Regions from separate parts of the Streptomyces sp. NPDC088246 genome, predicted to be linked through region 2. Evidence: riboswitches for the same ligand, from Rfam matches in the RefSeq annotation. Region 2 holds a riboswitch; the other holds the start of a gene.
What was found. Region 2 has a riboswitch for S-adenosylmethionine ahead of ACIPEK_RS06905 (aminotransferase class V-fold PLP-dependent enzyme). Riboswitches for the same ligand answer to the same signal wherever they lie in the genome.
Positions count from the first base shown of each region.

Region 1: it holds a riboswitch for S-adenosylmethionine, as region 2 does, so the genes downstream of both, thrC (threonine synthase) here and ACIPEK_RS06905 (aminotransferase class V-fold PLP-dependent enzyme) in region 2, are expected to answer to the same signal.

Region 1 is NZ_JBIURV010000004.1:113,238-128,467, forward strand. Features, by position in the region: gene ACIPEK_RS08020 (1-phosphofructokinase family hexose kinase) at 1-95, opposite strand, end outside; gene nagA (N-acetylglucosamine-6-phosphate deacetylase) at 266-1,420, opposite strand; gene ACIPEK_RS08030 (ROK family protein) at 1,420-2,352, opposite strand; partial or broken gene ACIPEK_RS08035 (sugar isomerase) at 2,467-2,634, opposite strand; gene ACIPEK_RS08040 (hypothetical protein) at 2,593-2,832, shown strand; gene ACIPEK_RS08045 (hypothetical protein) at 2,798-3,022, shown strand; gene ACIPEK_RS08050 (MFS transporter) at 3,040-4,701, opposite strand; gene ACIPEK_RS08055 (helix-turn-helix transcriptional regulator) at 4,862-5,872, shown strand; gene ACIPEK_RS08060 (DUF3263 domain-containing protein) at 5,897-6,163, shown strand; gene ACIPEK_RS08065 (hypothetical protein) at 6,176-7,054, opposite strand; gene otsB (trehalose-phosphatase) at 7,225-8,103, shown strand; gene ACIPEK_RS08075 (trehalose-6-phosphate synthase) at 8,115-9,506, opposite strand; gene ACIPEK_RS08080 (glucosyl-3-phosphoglycerate synthase) at 9,551-10,501, opposite strand; SAM riboswitch class I at 10,655-10,782, shown strand; gene thrC (threonine synthase) at 10,801-12,102, shown strand; gene ACIPEK_RS08090 (MoaD/ThiS family protein) at 12,132-12,410, shown strand; gene ACIPEK_RS08095 (cold-shock protein) at 12,833-13,039, shown strand; gene groL (chaperonin GroEL) at 13,359-14,981, shown strand.
Region 2 is NZ_JBIURV010000003.1:378,698-393,927, forward strand. Features, by position in the region: gene ACIPEK_RS06905 (aminotransferase class V-fold PLP-dependent enzyme) at 1-1,249, opposite strand, end outside; SAM riboswitch class IV at 1,426-1,543, opposite strand; gene trpD (anthranilate phosphoribosyltransferase) at 1,627-2,691, opposite strand; gene ACIPEK_RS06915 (cytochrome bc complex cytochrome b subunit) at 2,818-4,467, opposite strand; gene ACIPEK_RS06920 (Rieske 2Fe-2S domain-containing protein) at 4,464-5,516, opposite strand; gene ACIPEK_RS06925 (c-type cytochrome) at 5,513-6,322, opposite strand; gene ACIPEK_RS06930 (heme-copper oxidase subunit III) at 6,385-7,005, opposite strand; gene ACIPEK_RS06935 (hypothetical protein) at 7,193-7,594, shown strand; gene ACIPEK_RS06940 (Ig-like domain-containing protein) at 7,653-8,915, opposite strand; gene ACIPEK_RS06945 (cytochrome c oxidase subunit 4) at 9,076-9,474, opposite strand; gene ctaD (cytochrome c oxidase subunit I) at 9,471-11,207, opposite strand; gene coxB (cytochrome c oxidase subunit II) at 11,204-12,166, opposite strand; gene ACIPEK_RS06960 (cysteine desulfurase/sulfurtransferase TusA family protein) at 12,437-13,819, shown strand; gene ACIPEK_RS06965 (carbohydrate kinase family protein) at 13,820-14,794, opposite strand; gene ACIPEK_RS06970 (hypothetical protein) at 14,955-15,152, shown strand.

The sequences.
Region 1 (15,230 bases), on a different contig from region 2:
GACATGTCGCTGACGCGGTGGCTGGCGTGCGGGACGAGCTCCGGGACGCCGTACGTCAGGTCGAGTGCCGTATTCAGTGTGACCGTGAGGATCACCGCGGCCGCTCCCTCGATCCCTGCTCCGGAGCGCGAATCCTTGGACGGAATGCGCTTTCTCTGCCTGTTTCCCAGGCGATCATGTCAAAGAGGCGACGGTCGGCCCAGACCCCCGGACCAACCGCCATCTCTTCGTTACGTATTCGACTCGCCGTCAATAACGGGCCAAATCAACCGATCTGGGGATCGACGATCCATTCGCCCTTGCGCATGACGCCCTTGAGCGTGAAGTCCGCGTCCAGGATCACCAGGTCCGCGTCCTTGCCCGGGTCCAGCGAGCCGACCTTGTCGTACACGCCGAGCAGCCGTGCAGGGTTGGCGGAGATGGACTGCACGACATCGCCGACCGGAATCCTGTCGATGGTCACGGCCCGGTGGAACGCGGTGTCCAGGGTGAGCGTGGAGCCCGCGATCGAGTTGCCCTCGACCAGCCGCGCGACGCCGTCCTTGACCTCGACCGCGAGCGGGCCGAGCTGGTACCGGCCGTCACCGAAGCCGGCCGCGTCCATGGCGTCGGTGATCAGCGCGACGCGGTGGGCGCCCGCGTGGTGGTAGGCCAGCTCCAGGGCGGCGGGGTGCAGATGCGTACCGTCGTTGATCAGCTCGACGGTGATCCGCTCGTCCTCCAGGAGAGCGGCGATCGGGCCGGGCTCGCGGTGGGCGAGCGGCGGCATCGCGTTGAACAGGTGCGTGGCGACGGTGGCGCCCGCGTCGATCGCCTCGACGGTCTGCTCGTACGTCGCGTCGGTGTGCCCGATCGCGGCGATCACCCCGTGCTCGGCGAGCAGCCGCACCGACTCGATGCCGCCCGGGAGTTCGGTGGCGAGCGTGAACATCTTCGCGGTGCCGCGCGCTGCGTCCATCAGCTTGCGGACCTCGGCCGGGTCCGGGTGGCGCAGCAGATCCTCGCTGTGCGCGCCCTTGCGGCACGGTGAGATGAACGGGCCTTCGAAGTGGATACCGGCCAGGTCGCCCTGCTCGACCAGCTCGGACAGGACACCGGCCCGCTGGGCGAGGAAGTCCATCTCGCCGGTGACGGTGGAGGCGACCAGTGTGGTGGTGCCGTGCTCGCGGTGGGTGCGGATACCGGTGAGGACCTCGTCCACGGTGCCGGAGGTGAAGGACGCGCCGCCACCGCCGTGGTTGTGCATGTCGACGAAGCCCGGGACCACCCAATGGCCGCTCAGGTCGACGGTCCGGGCGTCCTGCGCCGCACCGCCGACGATCCGGGGGCCCTCGACGATCACCCGGCCGTCCTCGACGGTCCCGGTGGGAAGCACCACCCGGGCACCTGCGAGAACTGTGCTGTCTGCGCGTCCGGCCATCAGGCGGATACCTCCGTGGAGAGAAGATCCCAGGCGAGCAGCCCTGCGCCCAGGCATCCGGCGGTGTCCCCGAGGGCCGCCGGGACGATGTGGGGCAGCTTCTGGAACGTGACACGTTCCTCGACGGCCGCACGGAGTGGTGTGAACAAGGTTTCCCCGGCCTCGGCGAGACCGCCACCGATGATGAGCATGCTGGGGTCGAGCAGCGTCAGCGCGGTGACCAGCCCGGCGGCGAGCGCGTCGACCGCGTTCCGCCAGACCTCCAGAGCCGCCGGGTCGTCCGACTCCACGGCCTTCGCGCAGTCCGCGGCGTCCGCCGTCGGATCGCCGGACGCCGCGGCCCAGGCCCGGGTCACCGCGGAGGCGGACGCCAGGGTCTCCAGACAGCCGCGCTGGCCGCAGCCGCAGTCCGGGCCGTCCGGCCGGACCACGATGTGGCCGATCTCGCCCGCGTACCCGTGCGCGCCGGACTCGATGCTGCCCGCGATGCCGATGGCCCCGGCGATCCCGGTGCCCAGCGGTACGAAGAGGAAGCGGTCGGCGCCCTTGCCCGCGCCGATCCGGCCCTCGGCGAGTCCGCCGGTGCGCACATCGTGGCCGAGCGCGACGGGGACACCGCCGAGCCGCTCGCCGAGCAGTTCCCGCATGGGTACGTCGCGCCAGCCCAGGTTCGAGGCGTAGACCGCGACCCCGTTCTCGGCGTCGACGATGCCGGGCACGGCGACACCGGCCGCGACAGCGCTTTCGCCGAGGTGCTCCTCGCCGTACGCCCTCAGGTCCGCGGCGAAGGTGAGGATCGACTCCACTACGGCGTCGGGACCGCGTTCTCTGCCGGTCGCCCGCCGCGCCTCGTGCAGCAGGGCGCCGTCGGCCCCGACCAGTGCGGCCTTCATTCCGGTGCCGCCCACATCGAGGGCGATGACGTGTTTCACGGGAAACAGTTTCGCCCGACGGACCCCAAAAGGTCTAGTCCACTATCGCGGTTTGTTGCGCCTCCATACAAAATCGCGCCCGTGACCCCGCAGCAGCGGACTCGGACAGCGGGCTCAGGGCGAAAGGATCACGCTGCGCGAGAGATTGCGCGGGTGGTCCGGGTCGTGCCCCTTCGACGTCGCGAGCTCGACTGCCAGCCGCTGCGCCCGGATCGGATCCGCCATCGGGTCCGCGGTGGCATGCGCGACCAGCGTGCCGCCCACCTGTGCCACATCGCCGGCACCGGCGGCCCCACAGGGGGATCGATGGGCGTCGCCGACTGGGTCACGGGCTTCGGGCAGCGCGGCCACCGTGTGGAGATGGGCAAGTTCTTCGACTATCTGTTCACCGACAAGAACGTCATCGACTTCGCCGACGAGTACGGCCTGCTGCCGGTCACCGACAGTGCTTCCGCAGCGATGGAGTCCGATCCCGGGTAACAAGCCGCTGTGGAAGTTCCTGGCCGCGCCGGCGAACTCGGAGTTCTACCCGTTCGGCAAGATGTCCTGGGCGCGGGCCAGCGAGTCGATCAAGGAGCACATCGGGAACGCGGTCGCGCCGAACGGGAGCCCCGAGAGCGTGCTGGGGAAGATCGCACAGGACGCGAGGGCGGCGGAGGACGCGGAGTAACGGGCGGCGGCCCTTAGCTAAGAGGCGGGGGACTGCTCGGCGTCGACGCCGGCATCCGGCGCCCCGCTGGGAGCGTGCTCCTCTCCCCACCGCTGGGCATCCGGCTTGCGCCGGGGGATGAGGAAGGTCGCCAGCATTCCGAGCGCCAGCAGTGCGGCGCAGGTATGGCCGTTGATCTGGATCGCGTGGGACATGGCATCACGGGCAGCGGCGGCGGCCGATGCCGTCTGCGGGTTCTGACTCAGCCCGGAGATCATCGCGCCCGCGCTGTCAGAGACTGCCGAAGACAGCTGGTCCGCTCCGGGTGCGGACGTTCCCTGCTGGACAAGCCGATCCGACAGGTCGGAGGTCAGCGTCGTGAAGAACGTCGACGTCAGAATCGCGATGCCGAGCGCGGAGCCGAGTTGACGCGCGACGCTCTGGATTCCGGATCCCTGGCCGGCCTGCTGTGGCGGCACGTCCGCCAGGACGACGTTGGTGACCTGCGCGGTGGCAAAACCGACCCCCATGCCGTACAGGAACAGGGCGATTCCGATGACCCACCACTGGGAGTCGCTGCTGGCCAGCAGGCCGAACATCAACAGACCGATGGCCTCGAGAACCAGGCCGATCCGGACCAGGCCGATAGGGCCGGCCTTTTCGGCCATGCCGAAGCTCGCACCGCTCGCGAAGAAACTGCCGATCGCGACGACGAAGACCATCAGCCCGGTCTGGACCGCGGAATACCCCAAGGTGTACTGAAGCCACAGGGGCAGAACAGCGAGGATGCCGAACTCGGCCAATGCGATGATCAGCGTCGCGATGTTGCCCGTACTGAAGGACTTGATGCCGAACAACGAGGTGTCCATCAGCGGCGCTGTGCCGTTCTTTCGGGTCAACCGAACCTGCAGGAGCAGGAAGAGCACGAGGCACACCACTGAGGTGACCAGAGCGACCGGGACGACCGACAGATTCACCCCGTCCCCGAAGGGACCGAAGCTCTTCCGCGGCTGCCACCACCCGTAGTCGCGTCCCTCGATCAGTCCGAATGCGAGAAGTCCGAGGCCCAGCGCCGACAGCACTCCGCCCATAGCGTCGATCTTGCCCGGTTGCCGAGGGGACTTCTGCAGGAACTTCATGACGCCCGCAAGGATCAGCAGCACGAAAAAGATGTTGATGCCGAAGGCCCACCGCCAGGAGTATTCGGCGAGCCAGCCGCCCAGCAACGGTCCGACCGCGGCGGCCGCTCCGATCGTGGATCCCCAGATGGCGAAGGCCTTGCCGCGGTCCGGACCCCGGAAGGTCATGTTGAGCAGAGCCAGCGATGTCGGTATGACGATCGCGCCACCGATGCCCTGCATGAACCGGCTGGTGATCAGAAGATCCCCGGTGGGCGACAGCGCTGCGGCGACGCTCGCAAGTCCGAAGATCACGGTCCCGATCAGGAACAGCCGGCGTGCTCCCGCGATGTCCGAGAAACGACCCATCACCAGCAGCAGAGCGGCTAAAACGATCGCGTAGGACTCTTGGATCCACTGGGCGCCGAAAGCCGAGATCTTGAGGTCGTCGATGATCGGCGGCATCACCACGTTGACGATGGTGAAGTCCACGACCACCAGCGACACACCGAGGGAAATGGCGACCAGGCCCAGCCAAGCGTCCCGGTTGGTTGATGAGGGCCGAGTTGGATTTTCAGACACTGCGTTCCTCTGTTCTGTTCGATGCAACGCACCCGGTTCGGTCGCCGAGGGCGAGGTACTGGGGCCGGCGGGGACGCGTCTCGGCCCCCGACGCGTGGCACCATGGCAGAAGAAGAGGACGCATTCTGACCTCTACTGACATCAATCCGGAGGACGATCCGTGATCGCCAACCGAACGCTGGAGCTCCTCAGTCTGCTTCAGGTCCAGAAGGAGTGGACCGGCGACGGGCTGGCCGAGCGGCTGGGCGTGTCCCCACGGACTGTCCGGCGCGATATCAACCGGCTCCGCGAACTGGGTTACCCCGTCACGGCGACAAAAGGCCCCTCCGGCTACTACCGGTTGTCCCGCGGAGCGCGTCTCCCTCCGCTGATAGTCGACGACGAGCAGGCCATTGCCATCGCGCTGTCCCTCCAGACAGCGCCGGCCTCAGTGACCGGTATGGGGGACGCCACGAAGCGTGCGCTGAACTCCATCAGGGAGCTCCTGCCGCCCCACCTGGCCCGCCGCCTTGCGACCTTCTCCATCGAACAGATCGAGAACGCCTGGGAGCTTGCTCCGCCCCAGATCGATCCCGCACTGCTGGCGCAACTGAGCGCCGCCGCACAACAACGTGACCTCGTGAGGTTCTCCTACCGGTCCATCAACCTCGACCCGGTGGAGGACAGCGAGGTCCTGGCCGAACCCCACCGGCTCGTCGTCTGGTCCGGACGCTGGTACATGGTGGCCTACGACCAGCACAGGAACTCCTGGCATACCTACCGGCTCGACCGCATCAGACACCTGGTCCCCACCGCTTGGCGATTCGGCCGGCGGGACGTTCCCGAGGGGGACATCACCCGCTTCGTCCAGAGCCAACCCGATCGCGGTGATACCCCGGACACCTGGCCCTGCTGGGGCACTGTCCTGATGGAGTGTCCCGCGACACTGGTGGCGAAGTGGGCTCCAGGCGCGGCAAGTTTCGAAGCGATCGACGAGCGGATCACCCGGATTCGGATGGGCGCCTGGTCGTGGTCGGGGCTCATCGGCTTCCTGGTCACCTTCAACTGCCGTTTCACCGTCGAAGGCCCGCCCGAACTCGCGGAAGCGGCCCGCGAAGTGATGGGCCGCCTTGACGTCGCGATACCCCGGACCGGCAGGCACTCGGGGCCGTCAGCCGGAATCCCCGCCTAAAGCCCGGGCGATATGTTGGCTGATATGACCGCCCCTCCGAATGGCCCCGACGACACAGACGGCTCCGTCGGCCTCTCCGCCAGGGACCGTGCCGTGCTCGCCGTCGAACGGCAGTCGTGGGCCGGGCCCGGGGCGAAGGAGCGCGCGATCCGCGAACAGCTCGGCATCTCGCCCACGCGCTACTACCAGCTGCTGAACGCGCTTCTCGACGACCGCCGCGCGCTGGAGGAGGACCCGGTGACGGTGAACCGCCTGCGCCGGGTCCGCGACGCGAAGCGAGGGCGTCGCTGAGACGGCACCCTCTCAGCGGGAGACGGTGATCACGACGGGTTCCGCGGTGCCGGTGACGCGCAGCGCCTCGACGAAGACCTCCGTGATCCAGGCTGCCGCGTCCAGGGACCACACGGGCACCCGGCAGCGGAAGGCCAGGGCCCGGCGCATCCCTTCGCTCTGCACCTCGCCGGTCAGCGGCAGAGCCAGGCCCGGGAGGTCCACATCGGTGGTTTCCGGCTCGACGGTCATGCGTCCGTAGGTGCACGCCAGCGCCTCGTCACGAACGCGCCCGGCGCGGCCGGCCAGCTCCGCTTCGCGGCCCGACACGGTCACGGTGATCTCCCTGACCGAGCCCGGATCGGCCAGCTCATACCAACCGGCGGTGTACAGGAGGGCGGCGGCGGGGTCCGGTGCCAGGTGCACCGGTGCGACGGTGTGCATGCCGGTGACGCGGATGTCGCCCACCTGCCGCAGCACGTCGCCAAGGACCGTCGCCACCGGCAGGACGGGCAGCCGTTGCCGGTTCAAGCGGGAGGCCACGTCCACCTGGAGCCAGCCGATCTCCCGTACGCGCCCGTCCTGCCTCCAGTCCTCCCCCGCGTCGTTGTGCCCCCACCGGCTCCCCCCGAGCTCCATGCCGGCCCCCAGAAGGGTGCTGCTCCACCCGTAGACCTCGGCCCGGTTCACCGCCAGGCCGAAGACGTCGACGTCGGGCTCCGAAGTGCCCTCGGGCGATGCGAGCCAGGGATGCCGGGTGAGGACTCCGTGCACGCCCATGAGCAGAGTGGAGTCCCGCACCGCATCACCCATCGTTTCCTCCTGCACGCCCGCGCCGCAGTCGAAGGTCATCGTGGCAGTGACGGCCTTCTCCGGGGAGTCGGTCTCGCCGATGATGTCCACGTCGATCAAGCTCCGCCACCGCGTCTTCTTCCTGCCCTCGCACGTCTTGCGGGCGTTGGCCCGGTGTGTGCTGCCGGCCGCGCGGCAGTCAGCCGCTGCGTGTCCGTCACGCCGCGGACGCCGCCCGTATGCCACGTCGCCCATGGCTGTGCCCGGCGGTACGCCTATAGGCTCGGCCCATGGGCAGCAATCCGCACGTACCCGCGCCGAGCGAGAACCCGTCCGAGCTCCCGACCCCCGCCACCCCACCCGGCCGAGAGGCCCTCGCCGCGATCCTCGCGCGCCCGGACCGTGCCGTCGTCGCACTCGATTTCGACGGGACCCTCGCCGATATCGTCCCGGACCCGGAACAGGCCCGCGCCCACCCCGGCGCCGTCGACGCGCTCGTCGCGCTCGCCCCGAAAGTGGCCTCCATCGCTGTGATCACCGGCCGCCCGGCCGGCGTCGCGGTCCGGCACGGCGGCTTCGCCGGAGTACCGGGACTCGACCACCTCGTCGTCCTCGGCCACTACGGCGCCGAACGCTGGGACGCCGTCTCCGGCACCGTCCACGCCCCCGCCCCGCACCCCGGCGTGGCCGCAGTCCGCGCCGAACTCCCGGGCGTGCTCGACCGGTTCGATTCATGGCACGGAACCTGGATCGAGGAGAAGGGCCAGGCGCTCGCCGTCCACACTCGCCGCGCCGCCGACCCGCAGGCCGCGTTCGAGGCCCTGCGCGGCCCCCTCGGCGAGCTCGCCGCCCGGCACGGGCTGATCGTCGAACCGGGCCGCCTGGTCCTGGAATTGCGCCCGCCGGGCACGGACAAGGGTGTGGCGCTCGCGCGGTACGTACGGGAGCTGGACGCCGAGTCCGTTCTGTACGCGGGTGACGACCTGGGTGACCTCGCCGCATACGCCGCCGTGGAGAAGCTCCGCACCGAGGGCCCCGACGGCATCCCGGGCCTGCTGGTCTGCAGCGGCAGCGCGGAAGTGCCGGAACTGGCCGAGCGGGCCGATCTGCTGCTGAACGGCCCGGGTGCAGTCGTCGGCTTCCTGGCAGCCCTGGCGCGACAGCTCTAGCCCGCGCCGGCTCACTCCCGCCGCAGCGCGTCCAGCTGGTCCAGGAACCACTGCTGCGGCGGCAGCGCCACCGCCGCCGCGGCCAGCCGCTCCGTGCGTGCGGCCCGTTCGTCGTCCGCCATCGTCAGAGCCTCGTGCAGAGCCGCCGCTGTCGCGGACACGTCGTACGGGTTCACCACGACCGCGTCGCTGCCCAGCTCCTCGTACGCCCCCGCCTCCCGCGACAGCACCAGCGCGCAGCCGTGGTCGGAGACGACCGGGACCTCCTTGGCGACCAGGTTCATGCCGTCGCGGATCGGGTTGACGAGTGCCACGTCGGCCAGCCGGTACGCGGCGAGCGAGCGGGCGAAGTCGTCCTTGACGTGGAGCACGACCGGCGTCCAGCCCGCCGTGCCGTACACGGCGTTGATCTCGTCGGCGACCCGCTGCACCTCGGCCGTGTAGTCGCGGTACACCGCCAGGTCCTGTCGAGAGGGGTACGCGAAGGCGACATGGACGACGCGCTCACGCCATTGAGGCCGCTCTTCGAGGAGCTCGCGGTACGCGAACAGGCCGCGCACGATGTTCTTGGACAGTTCCGTTCGGTCCACTCGTACGATCGTTCTCCGGCCGGGGCCGACCTGCTTCCGCAGCGACGCCATCCGCTCGTCCACGTCCGCCTCGTGCGCGCGCCCGCGCAGGAAGTCCGCGTCCGCACCGAGACCGTGCACCCCGATCCTGGTCCGGCCGGTGCCGCCCAGGATCTCCGTACAGCAGCCGATGAACGCGTCCGCCCAGCGCCGGGTCAGGAAGGCCGCCCGGTCCGCGCCCAGGATGCCGTGCAGCAGCTGCTCGGCGATGTCGTCGGGGAGCAGGCGGAAGTAGTCGACGGGGGCCCACGGAGTGTGCGAGAAGTGGCCGATCCGCAGGTCGGGGCGGAGCTCGCGGAGCATGCCGGGCACCAACGCCAGGTGGTAGTCCTGCACCAGCACCGACGCACCCCGGCCCGCCTCCTCGGCGAGCGCCTCGGCGAAGGCCCGGTTGTACGTCTCGAACGACGCCCACTGCCGCCGGAACTCCGCGTCGAAGACCGGCTCCAGCGGCGTCTGGTACAGCATGTGGTGGACGAACCAGAGCACCGAGTTCGCAATGCCGTTGTACGCGTCCGTGTGGACGGCCGCGTCGATGTCGAGCATCCGTACGCCCTGCTCACCGACCCCGCGCCGGACCGCCTCCCGGTCCCCGTCACCGAGCGCGGCGCACACCCACAGTTTGTCCTTGACGGCGCTCAGCCCGGAGACGAGCCCGCCGCCGCCGCGCTTCGCGTCGAGTGATCCGTCCGTGGCGAGGGTGTACGACACCGGGCCTCGGTTGGACGCAACGAGGACCTGGGCAGCGGACTGGGCTTCGTACGCGGAGACCATGTTGCGGAATCTAGCCAGATCACGAACCGCCCAAACGTGCGAAGTCAGGCCGCGCGGCGCGAAACGTACTCCTCGATCTCGCGCATCGGGGGCCGCTCCTCGGTGTCCACCGCATGGGTGCGCGGTACGAAGCCGTCCTCGCCGCGCTCGAACTGGGTGAGCGAAGGCCGCACCAAGTGACCTCGGGAAAGACGGAGTTGAGCGGTCCGGTAGATCGTCGCCGCCATCCGGCCGAGCGCCTGCCCGTCCTGGTGACGGTGTTTGCGCACCCCCACGTCGACCTGGGCCAGCGCGTCCAGGCCCACCGTGTGCAGCGCATCGACCAGGAGGCCCAGTTCCACCCCGTAGCCGACGGGGAAGGGCAGTCGTTCGAGGAGGGAGCGGCGTACGGCGTACTCCCCGCCCAGCGGCTGGACGAAACCGGCCAGCTGCGGCCAGTGCAGATTGAGCAGCGGACGGGCCACCAGTTCGGTGACACGACCCCCCTGACCTGCGGTGTCACCGAAGGGGCGGTCGTACATCGCCTTCACGAACTGCACGCTCGGGTCGGTCAGCAGCGGGCCGACGACGCCGGAGACGAAGTCCGCCGAGAAGTCCCTCAGATCGGCGTCGATGAAGCAGACGATGTCACCGCCGGTCACCAGGAGCGACCGCCACAGCACCTCGCCCTTGCCGGGTACGGCGGGTATCCGGGGGAGTATCCCGTCCCGGTGCACCACCCGGGCGCCGGCCTCCCGGGCCACCTTCGCGGTGCCGTCCGTGGAACCGGAATCGATCACCACGAGTTCGTCGACCAGCTGGACCTTCTCCATCAGCTCGCGCCGGATCGTCGCGACGATATGGCCGACCGTCGCCTCCTCGTTCAGCGCGGGCAGTACGACGCTCACGCTCCCGCGGCGCGGGTCCCTGGCCTTGGCGGCCAGGATGCGGTCCAGCGGGCGGTCGGCGACCGACCAGGAACGCCTGGCCAGCCAGCGTTCGACCTCTTCCAGCACGGTCGATACTCCCTGTATGTGATCCATCTCGCGGTTCGGACGACTATCTCAACTGTCCGGTGCTTCGGTTACAGTCTTGAACAACGCGGATGGCCGTCGCATGTCGGGGTCAGTCCGCCAACAAATGCCTGGATCGTTGATCCGGTGCCACAGCGCTCATCCAGAGGGACTGAGGGAACGGCCCGTTGAAGTCCCGGCAACCCTCCTGCCGACCGCGAGGTCACGGTGGGGAAGGTGCCAATTCCGTCTTGTGGCGAAACGCGTCGCAAGGAAGATGAGGAGAAAGGGCCTCCGCCATCATGGCCGTGCAGACTGTTGCAGTAAGCACCAATTCTTCCGCCGAAGCTGTCGACCTCGGACCCGCCGCGGCGCTTTCCTGCCGCGAGTGCGGCGAGCGTTTCGAGCTCGGCCCCATTTTCGCCTGCGCGTCCTGTTTCGGGCCGCTCGAAGTGGCGTACGACCTGCCGAGCGGCTCCCCCGACGAGCTGAAGAAGCGCATCGAGGCCGGACCCGACAACATCTGGCGTTACGCGCCGCTGCTGCCGGTCCCCGCCGATGTCGCGGACAAGCCCAACATCAACCCCGGTTTCACCAAGCTGGTCAAGGCCGACAACCTCGCCCGCGAGCTGGGCGTCACCGGCGGCCTGTACGTCAAGGACGACTCCGGCAACCCGACGCACTCCTTCAAGGACCGCGTCGTCGCCATCGCCGTCGAGGCCGCCCGTGCCTTCGGTTTCACCACCCTGTCCTGCTCCTCCACCGGCAACCTCGCCGGTGCGGTGGGTGCCGCCGCCGCCCGCGCCGGCTTCCGCTCCTGCGTGTTCATCCCGCACGACCTGGAGCAGGGCAAGGTCGTCATGGCCGCGGTGTACGGCGGTGAGCTGGTCGGCATCGAGGGCAACTACGACGACGTCAACCGCTTCTGCTCGGAACTCATCGGCGACCCGCTCGGCGAGGGCTGGGGCTTCGTCAACGTCAACCTGCGTCCGTACTACGGCGAGGGCTCCAAGACTCTGGCGTACGAGATCTGCGAGCAGCTCGGCTGGCAGCTGCCCGACCAGATCGTCATCCCGATCGCATCCGGATCGCAGCTCACGAAGATCGACAAGGGTCTGCAGGAGCTGATCAAGCTCGGTCTCGTCGAGGACAAGCCGTACAAGATCTTCGGCGCCCAGGCCGAGGGCTGCTCCCCGGTCTCCACCGCCTTCAAGGCCGGTCACGAGGTCGTGCGGCCCCAGAAGCCGAACACCATCGCCAAGTCCCTGGCGATCGGCAACCCGGCCGACGGCCCGTACGTCCTGGACATCGCCCGCCGCACCGGCGGCGCGGTCGAGGACGTCGACGACGAGCAGGTCGTCGACGCGATCAAGCTGCTGGCGCGCACCGAGGGCATCTTCGCGGAGACGGCGGGCGGGGTGACGGTCGGCGTGACGAAGAAGCTCATCGAGGCCGGTCTGCTCGACCCGACGCTGACCACCGTCGTCCTCAACACCGGTGACGGCCTCAAGACCCTGGACGCGGTGGCCGCCACCTCGCAGGCGACCGCGACGATCCGCCCGAGCCTGGACGCGTTCCGCGCCGCCGGCCTCGCCGCCAGCTGACCACCCGAGACCGAAGAAAGGCACCCCTCATGAGCGTCAAGGTCCGCATCCCCACCATCCTCCGCACCTACACGGGCGGCCAGGCCGAGGTCCCGGCCGAGGGCTCGACCCTCTCCCAGGTCATCGAGTCCCTGGAGCAGAACCACCCGGGCATCGCCGCCCGCGTCCTGGACGACCAGGGCAAGCTGCGCCGTTTCGTGAACGTGTACGTCAACGACGACGACGTGCGCTTCGAGGGTGGCCTGGAGACGGCGACGCCGGACGGCGCGGGCATCTCGATCATCCCGGCAGTCGCAGGCGGGTGCTGACCGTCCGTCCGACTTCACCGCGTTATCGGTATTGCCCCCTCCGCGAGAGAAGCGGAGGGGGCAATTCTGCATGGTTGAGCGCGGTACAGTGTGGGAAGTCCCCCCAGCTGCCCGTGCCGCCCGCATATGAGAATGCGCCCGGCTGCGACAAGAAGCAGCCAAAGTGTGCGATCTGCTTGCGCCATAAGTCACCTTTGCCTGGCCCGACTTGCCCTGGAATCTCATGAATTCCTCATATTCGGGCGTTCGGTGCTGCCCAGAATTCTCGTCCGATTGACCTGTTGCAGAGGGCAGTTGGGCAGATACATTCGGCCGCGGTCGACGCGTTCCGGCGCACGCACCCTCTCCTGTCGGGGGGTGAGTTCTGACCCGGGTCCGCGAAGTGCGGTCCTGTGCAAGGGCCAGTAATAGGGGAGTTAGGCATGGCTCAGGGCACCGTCAAGTGGTTCAACGCGGAGAAGGGGTACGGCTTCATCGCGGTCGACGGTGGTGCGGATGTTTTCGTCCACTACAGCGCGATCCAGATGGACGGGTACCGCACCCTCGAAGAGGGTCAGCGAGTTGAATTCGAGATCTCGCAGGGCCAGAAGGGGCCGCAGGCGGACATGGTCAAGCTCGCCGTCGGCTGAGCTCGACGCGGTCGGCCAACGACACTACTCACGCACGGAGGGCCCGTACCCCTGAGGTACGGGCCCTCCGTGCGTCCGCGTCCGTGGCCACCCGTGAGTGGCTGTCGTTGTCCACACCCCGAGGCGGACGCTTGCACTCTAGGGGGTCGAGTGCTAATCATTGGCGTTAGCACTCTCCAGGTGAGAGTGACAGAACTTGGACCGGGCCGGTGAGGCCCGCAGGTCCGGTGGGGCAAGGAACCACCGGACACGCAGGCCGTCCGTCGCGGGCGCCACTCGGTCCGGAGAAATCCACCCCTGTCCGGGAGGACCACTTCACATGGCCAAGATCATCGCGTTCGACGAGGAGGCCCGGCGCGGTCTCGAGCGCGGCATGAACCAGCTCGCCGACGCCGTCAAGGTCACCCTTGGCCCCAAGGGTCGCAACGTCGTCCTTGAGAAGAAGTGGGGCGCCCCCACGATCACCAACGATGGTGTTTCCATCGCCAAGGAGATCGAGCTGGAGGACCCGTACGAGAAGATCGGTGCGGAGCTGGTCAAGGAGGTCGCCAAGAAGACGGACGACGTCGCCGGCGACGGTACGACCACCGCCACCGTTCTCGCCCAGGCTCTCGTCCGCGAGGGCCTTCGCAACGTCGCCGCGGGTGCCAACCCGATGGCCCTCAAGCGGGGCATCGAGAAGGCCGTCGAGGCCGTCTCCGCCGCCCTCCTGGAGCAGGCCAAGGACGTGGAGACCAAGGAGCAGATCGCTTCGACCGCCTCCATCTCCGCCGCCGACACCCAGATCGGCGAGCTCATCGCCGAGGCCATGGACAAGGTCGGCAAGGAAGGCGTCATCACCGTCGAGGAGTCCCAGACCTTCGGTCTGGAGCTGGAGCTCACCGAGGGTATGCGCTTCGACAAGGGCTACATCTCGGCGTACTTCGCCACCGACATGGAGCGCATGGAGTCGTCCCTCGACGACCCGTACATCCTGATCGTGAACTCCAAGGTCAGCAACGTGAAGGACCTCCTTCCGCTGCTGGAGAAGGTCATGCAGTCCGGCAAGCCGCTGCTGATCATCGCCGAGGACGTCGAGGGCGAGGCCCTGTCGACCCTGGTCGTCAACAAGATCCGTGGCACCTTCAAGTCCGTCGCCGTCAAGGCCCCGGGCTTCGGTGACCGCCGCAAGGCCATGCTCGGCGACATCGCCATCCTCACCGGTGGCACCGTCATCTCCGAGGAGGTCGGCCTCAAGCTGGAGAACGCCGGTCTCGACCTGCTCGGCCGCGCCCGCAAGGTCGTCATCACCAAGGACGAGACCACGATCGTCGACGGTGCCGGTGACAGCGACCAGGTTCAGGGTCGCGTCAACCAGATCCGTGCCGAGATCGAGAACTCCGACTCGGACTACGACCGCGAGAAGCTCCAGGAGCGCCTCGCGAAGCTGGCCGGCGGCGTGGCCGTCATCAAGGCCGGTGCCGCGACCGAGGTCGAGCTCAAGGAGCGCAAGCACCGCATCGAGGACGCGGTGCGCAACGCCAAGGCCGCCGTCGAGGAGGGCATCGTCGCCGGTGGTGGCGTGGCTCTGCTCCAGGCCTCGGCCGTCTTCGAGAAGCTGGATCTCTCGGGTGACGAGGCGACCGGCGCCAACGCCGTCAAGCTGGCGCTGGAGGCCCCGCTCAAGCAGATCGCCGTCAACGGTGGTCTCGAGGGTGGCGTCGTCGTCGAGAAGGTGCGCAACCTGCCGATCGGTCACGGTCTGAACGCCGCGACCGGCGAGTACGTCGACATGATCGCCGAGGGCATTCTCGACCCGGCGAAGGTCACGCGCTCCGCCCTGCAGAACGCCGCGTCCATCGCCGCGCTGTTCCTCACCACCGAGGCCGTCATCGCCGACAAGCCGGAGAAGGCCGCTGCGGCCGCTCCGGGCGGCATGCCGGGCGGTGACATGGACTTCTGATCCTGACGGATCGGTAGTTCCTGTACAGCTTTACCGCATCGACCCCCGGGACCAGCAGGTCCCGGGGGTCGATGTCGTTTCTGTACGGGGCGGGGCGGTGGACGCACCCACGATGCCCGCCGGAGCACCGTGAGCGCGTGACACCCCGTACGACGGGGCTGCGGAACCAAGGGGCCGCGGACTAAGACCGACCGGCAAATGGGGGGCGGCGTCGCGGGGCTGGGCACGCACATCTGCGGCGTTGTCGTC
Region 2 (15,230 bases):
CGCCCGGCTCGGCCTCCGGCGCACCGCACTCGCCGGCCTCCTGCGGGTCGCTGCCCAGCAGGGTGCGGACCAGCGGATGGGCGCAGAACAGTCCGTCGCGGACCCCGATGCCGTACTCGGCGGAGAGCGCGGCGGCGAAGTGCGAGCTGTTCCAGCCCTCCACCACGAAGGAGATGACGCCGACCCGCGGGGCGTCGTCGCCGAACAGCGAGAGCACCTTGACCTCGGGGACTCCGGCGAGTCCGGTCCGGACCGCGGTGACGAGCTGCTGCTCCCGCGCGACCAGGTTGTCGAAGCCCGCCTCGGTCAGCGCCTTGCAGGCGGAGGCGATGGAGTACACCCCGATGACGTTGGGGGAACCGGCCTCGTGGCGGGCGGCGGTGGAGTGCCACTCGACGTCCACGCCGCCGTCGGTGCGACGGGCGACCTTGCGCGAGGCGCCGCCGCCGGCCAGGTAGGGCTCGGCCTCCTGCAGCCAGTCGGCGCGGCCCGCGAGGACGCCCGAGCCGAACGGCGCGTACAGCTTGTGTCCGGAGAAGGCGACCCAGTCGACGTCCAGCTCTGCGATGTCGACGGGGTGGTGCGGGGCGAGCTGCGCGGCGTCCAGCACGATCCGGGCACCGTGCGCGTGCGCGGCGGCCGCCAGTTCCTTGACCGGCCACAGCTCGCCGGTGACGTTGGACGCGCCGGTGACACAGACCAGCGCGGGGGCAATGGGGCCTCCCCTGCTCGAACGGAGCTGAGAGCTTGGGGAAGGGTCACGGTCGGCGAGCGCCCGCTCCAGCGTCTCGACGGCCTGGGCCGGGGTGCGCGGGGCGTTCAGGTAGGTCACCCGGGCGTCGCGCCACGGCAGCAGCGAGGCGTGGTGCTCGGTCTCGTACACGAAGACCTGGCAGTCGGCGGGGACGACGGCGGCCAGCAGGTTGAGGGAGTCGGTGGTCGAGCGGGTGAAGATCACCTGGTCGTCGGCGCGGCAGCCGAGGAACTCCGCGACGGTCGCGCGGCTGTTCTCGAAGAGGTCCGTGGAGAGCTGCGAGAGGTACCCGGCGCCGCGGTGGACGCTGCCGTAGTACGGGGCGTACGCGGCAACGTCGTCCCAGACGCGCTGCAGGGCCGGGGCGCTGGCGGCGTAGTCGAGAGCGGCGTACGTGACTTCACCACCCGTGACCAGCGGAACCGTTACATCCCTGCCCAGAACCGGCAGAGGGGCACAAAGCGACTGGTCGGCGGCAGCGGTGAAGACAGACATGGCGAACTCCCGTAACAGGCAGGCGAATTGCATGCGCCGGCGGATGCGCGGCAGCGCAGCAGAAGGTGAAAAAAGGGTGTGCGGAGAAGGGCCGACAAGCCCTATCGCATTCGCTTGCTCACAAGAGACTCCCTAGGGACCAGGACCCCGGGGGCTGGCATTCACAGATGCCGAGGGGCCCGCGCTTGCCGCAGACCTCGCTGCCTACGGCCTGGTCTTCACCCGGGGCACCCCGCCACGGACGGAGGGTTGCCGGACAGCGGGCCGGGGCCGTAGTCGCTGTCACTCATGACCTGCCCAGCATCTTGCCATACGCGCGTCAACGCGCAAGGCGCGGTCCAAGATCTGGACCGCGCCCTGCGTCACATTCCGTCCGGTCAGGCGTTGCTGACCGCCACCCAGCGCTCCAGCGCCTGCCGGGCCGCCCCCGAGTCGATGGACTCTGCGGCCCTCGCGATCCCTGCGGCGAGCTGTTCGTTCAGCGTGCCGTCCGTCGGGTCCAGCGCGACCAGCGCCGCTGCCGAGTTGAGCAGCACGGCGTCCCGTACGGGGCCTCGCTCCCCGGCCAGCACCCGGCGGGCCACATCCGCGTTGTACGAGGCGTCGGCGCCGCGCAGCGCCTGTACCGGCACCAGCTCCAGACCGACGTCGCGCGGGTCGAACGCCTCCTCGCGCACCGATCCGTCCCGGACCACCCAGACCCGCGAGGTCGCGGTGGTCGTCAGCTCGTCCAGGCCGTCGTCACCGCGGAAGACCAGCGCCGAATTGCCGCGCTCGGCGAGAACGCCGGCGACGATGGGCGCCATCCGCAGGTCGGCGACGCCGATGGCCTGGGAACGCACCTTGGCCGGGTTGGTGAGCGGCCCGAGGATGTTGAACGTGGTCGGGGCACCGAGTTCCTTGCGGGCCCTGGCCACGTACCGCAGGGCGGGGTGGAACTTCACCGCGAAACAGAAGGTGATGCCCGCCTCCTCGGCGACCTCGACGACCCGCTGCGCGCTGAGCTCCAGATTGACGCCGAGCTTCTCCAGCACATCGGAGGAACCGCTCGCCGACGAGGAGGCGCGGTTGCCGTGTTTGACGACCTTGGCGCCGGTACCCGCGATGACGATCGCCGACATCGTGGAAATGTTGACCGTCTTGGCGAGGTCGCCGCCGGTGCCGACGATGTCGACCGTGCGACCGGGTACGCGGATCGTGTTGGCGTGCTCGTACATCGCGCGCACCAGGCCGGACACCTCGTCGACCGTCTCGCCCTTGGCGCGCAGGGCCACCGCGAAACCGGCGATCTGCACATCGGTCGCCTCACCGCTCATGATGCGGTCCATCGCCCATGCGGTGTCGTCCGCGGTCAGGTCCTCGCCGCGCAGCAGCGGGTTCAGCACGCCGGGCCAGGAACGGTCCGCCACGCTGTCGCCGCCGACCGGGGTCACAACGTTCATGGTCCGCTCCTGGGGGTCCATAGCCGATAAAAGGGGTTGCCCCCCACCCTATCGAGCGCCACGGACAGCGAAGAGCCCCGTCCATCGGATGGACGGGGCTCCTGCTGTGGCGATCAGTTCAGGCGATCAGTGGTGACCGTGGCCGCTGGTGATCTCCTTGTACTCCTCGGCGGTGGGCTTGGCGATCTGGTTGTCCTCGCCGTAGTAGCCCTTGCTGAGCCTGGCCCGCAGCTTCTGCAGTACGGGCACCTTGCGCTCGACACCGTTCTCGTCGACCGTCGGGCCGATCTCGACCGGCTTGTACTGCTCGTGCGCGGTGAGCGTGTGCAGCTGCTCGGGGCCGAGCGGCTCGTGGATCTCGACGAACTCACCGTGCGGCAGGCGCTTGATGATGCCGGACTCGCGCCCGTGCAGCACCTTCTCCTTGTCGCGGCGCTGGAGGCCGAGGCAGATCCGCCTGGTGGCGATGAACGCGAGGACCGGGCCCACGAAGATGAAGATCCGGACGAACCAGGAGATGGCGTTCAGCGACAGGTGGAAGTGCGTGGCCCACAGGTCGTTGCCACCGCCGATGAAGACGATGACGTACTCGGTGATCCAGGCGACACCGAAGGCCGTCCGGGTCGGGGCGTTGCGCGGGCGGTCCAGGATGTGGTGCTCGCGCTTGTCCCCGGTGACCCAGGACTCGACGAACGGGTAGACCGCGATGATCGCGAGTACCAGTCCGAAGGCCATCAGCGGGATGAACACGCCCAGGACGAGCGTGTGACCCCAGAGATTGATCTCCCAGCCAGGCATCACTCGGATCAGACCCTCGGCGAAGCCCATGTACCAGTCGGGCTGGGCGCCGGTGGACACCTGGTCCGGGCGGTACGGGCCGATGGCCCAGATCGGGTTGATCGAGGCGATGGCCGCGATGACGGCGATGATGCCGAAGACCAGGAAGAAGAAGCCACCGGCCTTCGCCATGTACACCGGCAGCAGCGGCATGCCGACGACGTTCTTGTTGGTGCGGCCGGGACCCGCGAACTGCGTGTGCTTGTGGTAGAAGACCAGGATCAGGTGCGCCACCAGCAGGCCGAGCATGATGCCCGGCAGCAGCAGGATGTGGATCGAGTAGAACCGGGCGACGAAGTCGTGGCCGGGGAACTCTCCGCCGAACAGGAACATCGAGATGTACGTGCCGACGATCGGCATCGACAGGATCGCGCCCTGGGTGAAGCGGACACCCGTACCGGACAGGAGGTCGTCCGGGAGCGAGTAGCCGGTGAAGCCGGTGAACATACCCAGCACGAACAGCAGGAAGCCGAACAGCCAGTTGATCTCACGCGGCTTGCGGAACGCACCCGTGAAGAAGACGCGCATCATGTGCACGAACATGCCGGCCAGGAAGATCAGCGCGGCCCAGTGGTGGATCTGGCGAACCAGCAGACCACCGCGGACGTCGAAGCTGATGTCCAGCGTCGAGGCGTAGGCCTCGGACATCTTGATGCCCTGCATCGGCTCGTACGAGCCGTGGTACACGACTTCGTTCATGCTCGGGTGGAAGAACAGCGTCAGATACACACCCGTGAGGATGATGATGATGAAGCTGTAGAGGGCGATCTCACCGAGCATGAAGGACCAGTGGTCCGGGAAGATCTTGCGCATGTTGGCCTTGGCCAGGGAGTAGATCCCGAGCCGGCCGTCCGCCCAGTCGGCCACCCGCTCACCGGCGGGCGCCTTGCGATTGCCCGGTGCGGCAGCACCGGATGTGTTCGTGGTCGCAGTACTCATCCGCGCTCCCAGAATGCAGGACCGACGGGCTCTTCGAAGTCACCGAGCGCCTCGAGGTTGCCCTCGCTGTTCACACCGATCCGCAGCTGCGGAAGGGCGTGACCGGCCGGACCGAAGATGACGCGGGCGCCGTCGGAGAGGTCGAAGGTGGACTGGTGGCACGGGCAGAGCACGTGGTGCGTCTGCTGCTCGTACAGGCTGATCGGGCAGCCGACGTGGGTGCAGATCTTGGAGAAGGCCACGATTCCCTCGTGGGCCCACTCACGCTCGCGCTTGTCCTTGATGTTGGCCGGCTCGATGCGGATGATCATCAGCGCGGCCTTGGCGATCTGGTTCTGGAAGTCCTCCGCTTCCTCCGTCAGCCCCTCGGGCATGGCGAAGGTCAGCGAACCCACGGCGACGTCCTCGGGACGCAGCGGCTCCATCGTGTTCATGTTGATGAGCTGCTTGCCCTTGGCCCACAGGGTGTTGCGGAGCTTCTTCTCCGGCAGCGGTCCGAGGTCGCGCAGCAGCATCACGCCGGAGAGCGGCACCAGGGCCAGCGCGCCGAACATGGTGTTGCGGATCAGCTTGCGCCGGCCGAACGCGGACTCCTCGGCACCCGCCGCGAAGTCTGCGAGGACCTTCGCCTTGACCTCGGGCTCGGCCTCGATGGCGTGCCGGTCGTCGGCGACCTCCACGTCGGACATCAGGGTGCGCGCCCAGTGGACGGCCCCGGCTCCGATCGCGAAGAGGGCCACGCCCAGGGTCAGACCCAGGGAGAAGTTGAGCGCGCTCACATGGCCGAAGGGCCAGATGTACACGATCTTGTCGACCGGGAAGATGACGTACGAGGCGATGAAGCCGACCGTCGCCAGCATGGACAGCGTGAACATGAACGCCACGGCGCGCTCGGAGCGCTTCGCGGCCCGTTCGTCGATGTCCTGGATGCGCGGCTTGTGGGCCGGCAGCCCCGGGTCGGCGAACGGGTCGTCCGCGACCTTTACCGCGCCGTGCGCGGTGTCCTGCTCAGCGGGCAGGTTCTCGTCTGGAATCTCTTGGCTACTCATGACTTCTTGGCCTTAGCGGTGTGGGCCGCGACCCAAATGGCAACTGCGATCAGTGCGCCGAGCCCGAAGATCCAGGCGAACAAGCCCTCGCTGACCGGCCCCAGGCCGCCCAGCTTGAGCCCACCCGGGTTCTCCGACTGGGCGCTGTTCACGGTCTGGATGTACGCGATGATGTCCCGCTTCTGCTGCTCGGGCATCGTCGTGTCCGGGAAGGACGGCATGCTCTGCGGGCCGGTCTGCATGGCCTCGTAGATGTGCTTCGGGTCCACGCCTTCGAGGCTGGGCGCGTACTTGCCGTTCGTCAGCGCACCACCCTCACCGGTGAAGTTGTGGCACTGCGCGCAGTTGGTACGGAACAGGTCGCCACCCTTGGCGATGTCCGCACCGTCAGGGCTGACCTGGTTCTTGGTCGGAACGATCGGACCGGCGCCGAGCGACGCGACGTACGCCGCGAGCTGGTCGATCTCGGCCTGGCTGTAGATGACCTTCTTCTTCGGTACCTGGGCACCCGGCTGCTGCGCCGGCATACGGCCCGTACCGACCTGGAAGTCCACGGCGGCGGAGCCCACGCCGACCAGGCTCGGCCCGTCGGTGCTGCCCTGACCGCCGGTTCCGTGGCAGCTGGCGCAACCGACGGAGTACAGCTTCTTGCCCTCATCGATGGCGAGGGACTGGGCGGTGTCGTCGGCCTGCGCCTTACTCACGGGCGCAAACGCGGCGTACAGCCCCCCAGTGGCCGCCAGCGCGAGGAGTAGTACGACGACCGCCGCCAACGGATGGCGTCGTCGTGCGGAGAGCTTTTTCACGGATTACCCCGGTGTCAGGATCTTCTGCGTCGATGCTGGATGTGGTTCGGGTTCGAGCCCGGTTACTTGATCATGTAGATCGTGGCGAAGAGGCCGATCCACACGACATCGACGAAGTGCCAGTAATAGGACACGACGATGGCAGCGGTCGCCTGTTCGTGGGTGAACCTCTTGGCTGCGTATGTCCTGCCCAGAACGAGCAGGAAGGCGATGAGCCCGCCTGTCACATGCAGCCCGTGGAAGCCGGTCGTCAGGTAGAACACCGAGCCGTACGGGTCGGAGGACAGCGAGAGGCCGTCCTTCTTCACCAGCTCGGTGTACTCGAAGACCTGGCCTCCGATGAAGATCGCACCCATCACGAAAGTGATCACGAACCAGGTACGGAGCTTCTTCACGTCGCCCCGCTCCGCGGCGAAGACGCCGAGCTGGCAGGTGAGTGAGGAGAGCACCAGGATCGTGGTGTTCGTCGCCGAGAACGGGAAGTTCAGGGCCGAAGCCATTTCCTTCCAGTGGTCCGGTCCCGTCACCGATCGCAGGGTGAAGTACATCGCGAAGAGGGCCGCGAAGAACATCAGCTCGGAACTCAACCAGATGATGGTTCCGACGCTGGTGAGGTTCGGTCGATTGACCGACGGGTGCGCGTGCCCGGTTTCTACTGTCGTTGCTGTCGCCACGACCGACATTATGTCGGTCCCTTATCCCGCCCTCACTCCGGGGGGTGCCGTTCGGTGTGTCAACAGGGTGTGCCCTCCCCGAACGGCCCATGAATCCGCTGTCCCGGGCGGTGCTGACAGCCCATCGGGCGGAGTACGATCCGCGCATCGGTTCATGCCCGGAAAGCCCCGAAGACACAGATGTCACGGAGGAACAATGCAGCCGACCGCCACGGTCCTGGTCTACAGCGACGACGCCAACACCCGTGAGCAGGTGAAGCTGGCAGCCGGGCGCAGGCCCGCGGCCGATGTGCCACCGGTGGAGTTCCTTGAGTGCGCCACCCTGCCCGCCGTCCTGGACGCACTGGACAACGGCGGCATCGATGTCTGCGTGCTGGACGGCGAGACGGCACCCGCGGGCGGCATGGGCGTATGCCGGCAGATCAAGGACGAGATCTTCCACTGCCCGCCCGTACTGCTGCTGATCGGGCGCCCGCAGGACGCCTGGCTGGCCACCTGGAGCCGTGCGGACGCCGCGGTGACGCTTCCGGTCGAACCGGTCGAGTTCGCGGACGCCCTGGCCGCTCTGCTGCGCAGCAGGGACTGCGTGGACGCCTGAGCCCTGCCGGGGCTCTGTCCGCGGTCCCGCTGAGGGGGCAGCGCGCTCCCCGGGCCGGTCAGACCTCGGGGCGCAGTCGCGCCGCCTGGAAAGTGTCTGTGCGGTCCGGGGTGTCGTTCTTGTGCAGAGCGCTGCCCTGCTGCCATTTGGCCCAGGAAAGGTTCCAGTCGCCGTAACCGTTGTCGAACGGCGTCATCGTCTCGCCCTGACTGCCGACGACCTGGACGATGTCGCCCGTGCGCACGGTGTTGAAGAACCACTCGGCCAGGCTGGTGCTCATGCCCGTACAGCCGTGGCTGACGTTCGCGTACCCCTGCGAACCGGTGGACCAGGGGGCCGCGTGCACGTACTCGCCGCTCCATGTGACGCGGGTCGCGTAGTAGACCAGCAGGTCGTACCCGTCGTCGGAATTCTCCGAGATGCCGATGGTCTCCCCGCGCATGCGTACGGAGTACTCCTTGCTCAGCACGACCTTGACGCCGTTTCGGGTGGAGAAGCCGGGTTTGCCGGTGGTCACCGGAATGGTATTGATCACTTTCCCGTTGCGTTTGACGGTCATCGTGTGCGCTGCGGCGTCGGTGATGGCCTCGACACGGTCGCCCGTGGTGAGCTTCAGCGCCTTCGCGGGGGCTCCGTACAGCGTGTCGTTGACCTTGATGCCCGTCAGGCTGCTGGTGACCTCGATGGTGGCCTTGGCGGGCCAGTAGTCCTTGGGGCGGTAGTGCAGGATCTTGTCGTCGACCCAGTACCAGGAGCCGGTCACGGCGGGCGTGGAGCGGACCCGCAGGGCACGCTCCACGATGGCCCTGGACGCCTTGTCCTTGACCGGAGCGCTGAGTTCCGCCGTAATGGGCTGTCCGACGCCGTAGGTGCCCGCCTGAGGGCCGAAGGTGACCTTCAGGAGCTTCTTGGCCTTGGCGGAGGCGGTCTCGAAGGAGAGCGTGCGGCCGCCCGGGTCGCCGTCGCCGTCCTCCATGCTGACCCGGACCGTGTAGCGGGCGCCGGCGGCGAGCGGGGAGGTGGAGTGCCAGCGCTTCCCGTCGGCATCGAGCTCGCCGGCCAGATGGCGTCCGATCGCGTCCACTGCCGACACGTCCGTGATCCGGCCGTCGTCGTCGTTGACGGTTACTTCGAGCGGCTTGTCGGAGTCGGCCTTCTCGTCACCCTCGGGAACGTTGGAGGAGATCTCGTCCGCCGCGTCGTAGGGTTTCGCCGCAAGCGGGTGGCCATGTGACCCGCCGCAGGCGGTCACTCCTGCGACCAGGGTCACGACCAGCAGAGTGCAGCTCACTACGGGGCGGAAGCGCGGCGCGTGGTTCATGAACACACGCTATGAAGATTCATCCCTATAAGCGCGCAATGTGACTGCAAACGGGGGATTTGCACTTCTTTTGGCGGAGAAGTACACGCCGAACGGGGGGCCTGCACTTCCCTTGGTGGAGAAGTACAGGCCCCCCGTCAGGTGGAGCGGTGACTCGCTGTCACTGGGTGCGGTTCTCGCCGCGGTAGTACTCGAAGACCCAGCCGAACAGGCCGATCAGGATCACCGGGAGCGAGAAGTAGAGCAGCCACCAGCCGAAGACGATGCCCAGGAAGGCCAGGGCACCACCGACGGCCAACGAGAGCGGCTGCCAGCTGTGCGGGGAGAAGAACCCCACCTCGCCGGCCTCGTCCGCGACATCGGCTTCCTTGTTGTCCTGAGCCATGGCGTCGACCCGCTGCGCCGTGAAGGCCAGGTAGAAGCCGATCATGACGCTCAGGCCGAAGGCCAGGACGAGCGCGGTGGTACCGGCCGGCTCCTTCGACCACACGCCGTACGTGATGGCCATGGCGAGGATGAAGACGCTCAGCCAGAGGAACATCTTGCCCTGGATCTTCACTTACCGGCCTCCTTGCCACCAGCGAGGGCCTTGTCATCCGCGAACTGGTGCTCCAGCTGCTCGAGCGCCGCGATCTCCGGGTGATGCAGGTCGAACGCCGGGGATTCGGAACGGATCCGCGGCAGCGTGAGGAAGTTGTGCCGCGGCGGCGGGCAGGAGGTCGCCCACTCCAGCGAACGGCCGTAGCCCCACGGGTCGTCGACCTCGATCTTCTTGCCGTACTTCGCGGTCTTCCACACGTTGTAGAAGAACGGCAGCATCGACAGGCCGAGCAGGAACGAGGAGATCGTCGAGATCGTGTTCAGCGCGGTGAAGCCGTCGGCGGCGAGGTAGTCCGCGTAACGACGCGGCATGCCCTCGGCACCCAGCCAGTGCTGCACCAGGAACGTGCCGTGGAAGCCCACGAACAGCGTCCAGAACGTGATCTTGCCGAGCCGCTCGTCCAGCATCTTGCCGGTGAACTTCGGCCACCAGAAGTGGAATCCGGAGAACATCGCGAAGACCACGGTGCCGAAGATGACGTAGTGGAAGTGCGCGACGACGAAGTACGAGTCCGAGACGTGGAAGTCCATCGGGGGCGACGCCAGGATCACACCGGTCAGACCACCGAAGGTGAAGGTGATCAGGAAGCCGACGGCCCAGAGCATCGGTGTCTCGAAGGACAGCGATCCCTTCCACATCGTGCCGATCCAGTTGAAGAACTTCACACCGGTCGGTACCGCGATGAGGAATGTCATGAACGAGAAGAACGGCAACAGCACACCGCCGGTGACGTACATGTGGTGCGCCCACACGGTCACGGAGAGGCCTGCGATCGCGATCGTCGCGCTGATCAGACCGATGTAGCCGAACATCGGCTTTCGGCTGAACACCGGGATCACTTCGGAAATGATTCCGAAGAATGGCAAGGCAATGATGTACACCTCTGGATGGCCGAAGAACCAGAAGAGGTGCTGCCAGAGCAATGGGCCGCCATTGGCCGCGTCGAATACATGCGCACCGAACTTGCGGTCCGCCTCCAGCGCGAAGAGCGCGGCGGCGAGGACCGGGAAGGCCAGCAGGACCAGCACACCGGTCAGCAGGACGTTCCAGACGAAGATCGGCATGCGGAACATCGTCATGCCGGGAGCACGCATGCAGATGATCGTGGTGATGAAGTTGACCGAACCGAGGATCGTACCGAAGCCGGAGAAGGCCAGACCCATGATCCACATGTCGGCACCGACACCCGGCGAGCGGACGGCGTCCGAGAGCGGGGAGTAGGCGAACCAGCCGAAGTCGGCCGCACCCTGCGGGGTGAGGAAGCCGGCCACCGCGATGATCGAGCCGAAGAGGTACAGCCAGTACGCGAACATGTTCAACCGCGGGAACGCCACGTCGGGCGCGCCGATCTGCAGCGGCATGATCCAGTTCGCGAATCCGGCGAACAGCGGCGTCGCGAACATCAGCAGCATGATCGTGCCGTGCATCGTGAACGCCTGGTTGAACTGCTCGTTCGACATGATCTGCGTGCCGGGACGGGCCAGTTCGGCGCGCATGAAGAGCGCCATCAGACCGCCGATGCAGAAGAACGCGAACGATGTGACCAGGTACATCGTGCCGATCGTCTTGTGGTCAGTGGTGGTCAACCACTTGATGACGACGTTTCCCGGCTGCTTCCGCCGGACCGGCAGCTCGTCCTCGTACGAGTCGTCTGCTGCCGCGGCACCCTGAGGTTCGTTGAGGATGCTCACAGTTTGTTCGTCTCCGCATTCCTGGCCGGGTCAGTCTGCGCGATGCCGGCCGGCACGTAGCCCGTCTGGCCCTTCTTCGCCAGCTCCTTGAGGTGCGCCTGGTAGCGCTCCGGAGAGACGATCTTGACGTTGAAGAGCATCCGGGAGTGGTCGACGCCGCAGAGCTCGGCGCACTTGCCCATGAAGGTGCCCTCCTGGTTGGGAGTCACCTCGAAGGCGTTGGTGTGGCCCGGAAAGACGTCCTGCTTCATGAGGAACGGCACCACCCAGAAGGAGTGGATGACGTCACGCGAAGTCAGAACGAAGCGGACCTTCTCGCCCTTCGGCAGCCACAGGGTCGGACCCGGGTTGCCGTTCTGCGGGTTCCTGGTTCCCGGGACGCCGTAGTCGTAGACGCCTTCAGCACCCTTGGGGAAATCCTTCCGGAACCTGTCCGGGATGGCGTCGAGTTCCTTGGGGATCTCGTTGCCCGTGGCGGTGGACCCGTCCACGTTCTCGATGTAGTTGAAGGCCCAGCTCCACTGGTAGCCGACCACGTTGATCGTGTGGGCAGGCTTCGGGGAGAGCGAAAGGATCTTCGATTCATCGCGCGCGGTGAAGTAGAACAACACCGAGACGATGATCAGAGGGACCACGGTGTACAGCGCCTCGATGGGCATGTTGTACCTGGTCTGCGTAGGAACCTCGACCTTGGTGCGGCTGCGCCGGTGGAAGATGACACTCCACAGGATCAGGCCCCAGACCAGCACGCCCGTGGCGAGCGCTGCCGCCCACGAGCCCTGCCAGAGGGAAAGGATCCGTGGTGCCTCTTCCGTTACCGGCGTAGGCATACCGAGGCGGGGGAAGTCCTTGTATGTGCAACCGGTGGCGGTCGCCAGGATCAGGCCCGCAGTCAGCACCTGCGGCAGCTTCCGCCGCATCGGGCGCCGCGACGAGCGGTCGGAGCCGTTGGGACTCACGTAGCGCCTTCCCGAGAGTCTCGCCCGCGCGGTCGGCGCGGCCGTCTGTCTGGTCGGTCGCCGCCCTGACGCGGGCAGGGGTTTGGATGTTTATGCGGACCAAACCCTACTGGACGCTATTTGGGGTCGCGCGGGGAGGGTGCCCAACGCGCCGTCCGGCACCCCGAAGGGGTGGAATACGGGCCTCCGGCCGCCATCTGACGCCCCCTCTCCTGGCTGGGCGGGCGGCCCGCCCCCGGGTGCGGGCCCGGCGCGGGCTAGCGTGGCCGCGTGCCCTACTTCGACGCCGCATCCTCCGCCCCCCTGCACCCCGTCGCCCGCCAGGCGCTGCTTGCCGCGCTGGACGAGGGGTGGGCCGACCCGGCCAGGCTCTACCGCGAGGGGCGGCGGGCCCGGCTGTTGCTCGACGCGGCCCGGGAGGCCGCCGCGGCGGCCGTCGGGTGCCGTCCGGACGAGCTCACATTCACTCCTTCGGGTACGCGGGCGGTGCACTCCGGAATTTCGGGGGCTCTCGCGGGGCGTCGGCGTGTCGGCCGCCATCTGGTCTTCTCCGCGGTGGAGCACTCGTCGGTGCTCCATTCGGCCGCCGCCCATGAGGCGCAAGGCGGATCGGTCTCCGAGGTCGCGGTGGACCGGTCGGGGGCGGTGAGTGCGGAGGCGTACGCGGATGTGCTGCGCGAGGACACCGCGCTGGCCTGTCTGCAGTCCGCCAATCACGAGGTCGGCACCGAACAGCCGGTGGCCGAGGTCGCGGAGGTCTGCCGGGCGGCGGGGGTGCCGCTGCTGGTGGATGCCGCGCAGTCGCTGGGCTGGGGGCCGGCGCCGGACGGCTGGTCGCTGCTGGCGGCCAGCGCGCACAAGTGGGGCGGCCCCTCGGGTGTCGGGCTGCTGGCGGTACGCAAGGGGGTGCGGTTCGCGGTTCAAGGACCGGCCGACGAGCGGGAGTCGGGGCGGGCCGCGGGGTTCGAGAATCTTCCGGCGATCGTGGCCGCGGCGGCATCGCTGCGGGCGGTGCGGGCGGAGGCGGCGGCGGAGTCCGTGCGGCTGCGGGCCCTGGTGGACCGCATCAGGGCCCGGGTACCGCAGCTGGTGCCCGATGTGGAGGTGGTCGGCGATCCGGTGCGGCGGCTGCCGCATCTGGTGACCTTCTCCTGTCTCTATGTCGATGGAGAGACACTGCTCCATGAACTGGACCGGGCCGAATTCTCCGTATCGTCCGGTTCGTCCTGCACCAGCAGCACGCTGACGCCGAGCCATGTGCTCAGGGCGATGGGGGTGCTGTCGGAGGGGAACGTACGGGTGTCGCTGCCGACCGGCACCGCGGACGAGGAGGTCGAGCGCTTCCTGGACGTGCTGCCGCGGGTGGTGGCAGAGGTACGGGAGAGGCTGGGCGCTCCCGTTTCCGCGCCCCCCTCCCCTGCCGTGACCGCGTCCCTGGTGGTCGACGCCCTCGGGAAGCGCTGCCCGATCCCTGTGATCGAGCTGGCAAAGGTGATCGGGCAGGTACCGCTGGGCGGGACGGTGACCGTGCTCTCCGACGACGAGGCGGCGCGCCTGGACATCCCGGCCTGGTGCGCGATGCGCGAGCAGGAGTACGTGGGCGAGGAGCCGGCGGACCGTGGCTCGGCCTATGTGGTCCGCCGGCTGACCTGACTACGCGAGGTGGGCGCGGACCTCGGCGGCGGCGTCGTGGCCGTACGCCTTGGTGAAGCGGTCCATGAAGTGGGCGCGGCGCAGGGTGTACTCCTGGGTGCCGACCGTCTCGATCACCAGGGTGGCGAGCATGCAGCCGACCTGGGCGGCGCGCTCCAGGCCGACGCCCCAGGCGAGACCGGAGAGGAAACCGGCCCGGAAGGCGTCGCCGACACCGGTCGGGTCGGCCTTGATCTCCTCCTCCGGGCAGCCGACCTCGATCGTCTCCTGGCCGGCCCGCTCGATCCGGACACCGCGGGCGCCCAGCGTGGTGACCCGGTGGCCGACCTTGGCCAGGATCTCCTCGTCGCTCCAGCCGGTCTTGGACTCGATGAGCCCCTTCTCGTACTCGTTGGAGAAGAGGTACGTGGCGCCGTCGAGGAGGATCCGGATCTCGTCGCCGTCCATCCGGGCGATCTGCTGCGAGAAGTCCGCGGCGAACGGGATTCCGCGGGTGCGGCACTCCTCGGTGTGGCGGAGCATCCCCTCGGGGTCGTCGGCGCCGATCGAGACGAGGTCGAGGCCGCCGACGCGGTCGGCGACGGCCTTCAGCTCGATGAGCCGGGCCTCGCTCATCGCGCCCGTGTAGAAGGAGCCGATCTGGTTGTGGTCGGCGTCCGTCGTGCAGACGAACCGGGCGGTGTGCAGGACCTCGGAGATCCGTACCGAACCGGTGTCGACGCCGTGGCGGTCGAGCCAGGCACGGTACTCGTCGAAGTCGGAGCCCGCGGCACCGACCAGGATCGGGTTGGTACCCAGCAGACCCATACCGAAGCAGATATTGGCGGCGACACCGCCCCGGCGCACGTCGAGGTTGTCGACCAGGAAGGAGAGCGAGACCGTGTGCAGCTGATCCGCGACCAGCTGGTCGGCAAAACGGCCGGGGAAGGTCATGAGGTGATCGGTGGCGATGGAGCCGGTGACTGCGATTCGCACGGGGAGACTGCTCCTGTGGAGATCGGGGGGAACGGGTGACTGCGTTCCCGGGGCGGCGTGACAGTTCACGCTACCCGCTCCCCGCACTCGCCCTGAAGGGGGGAAAACTACCCGATAGTAGGGCTTTCTTCCTGAGGCGTGCGATGCCTACGGTGCGGATATGTCGAACCACATCGCCACACGCGAGTCCGAGATCAGCCTGGCCGAGCTGCGCGGTGACTGCGCACGGATGGCTCCCCACTGGGTGGTCCCCGCGAAGTCCGCCCCCGTTCGGGTGGCGCCGTCCCTGATTCACGGGGTCACCGTGCCCGCCGCCTCCGCCCGGCTGATCGACGCCATGTCCGAATACGGCGACTGAGACCTGCACCGATCGCGTCCGACACCTCCCGAGGGAACCGTGCGCTCCTGTGCCCCGTCCCACCGTTGTCCCCACCCG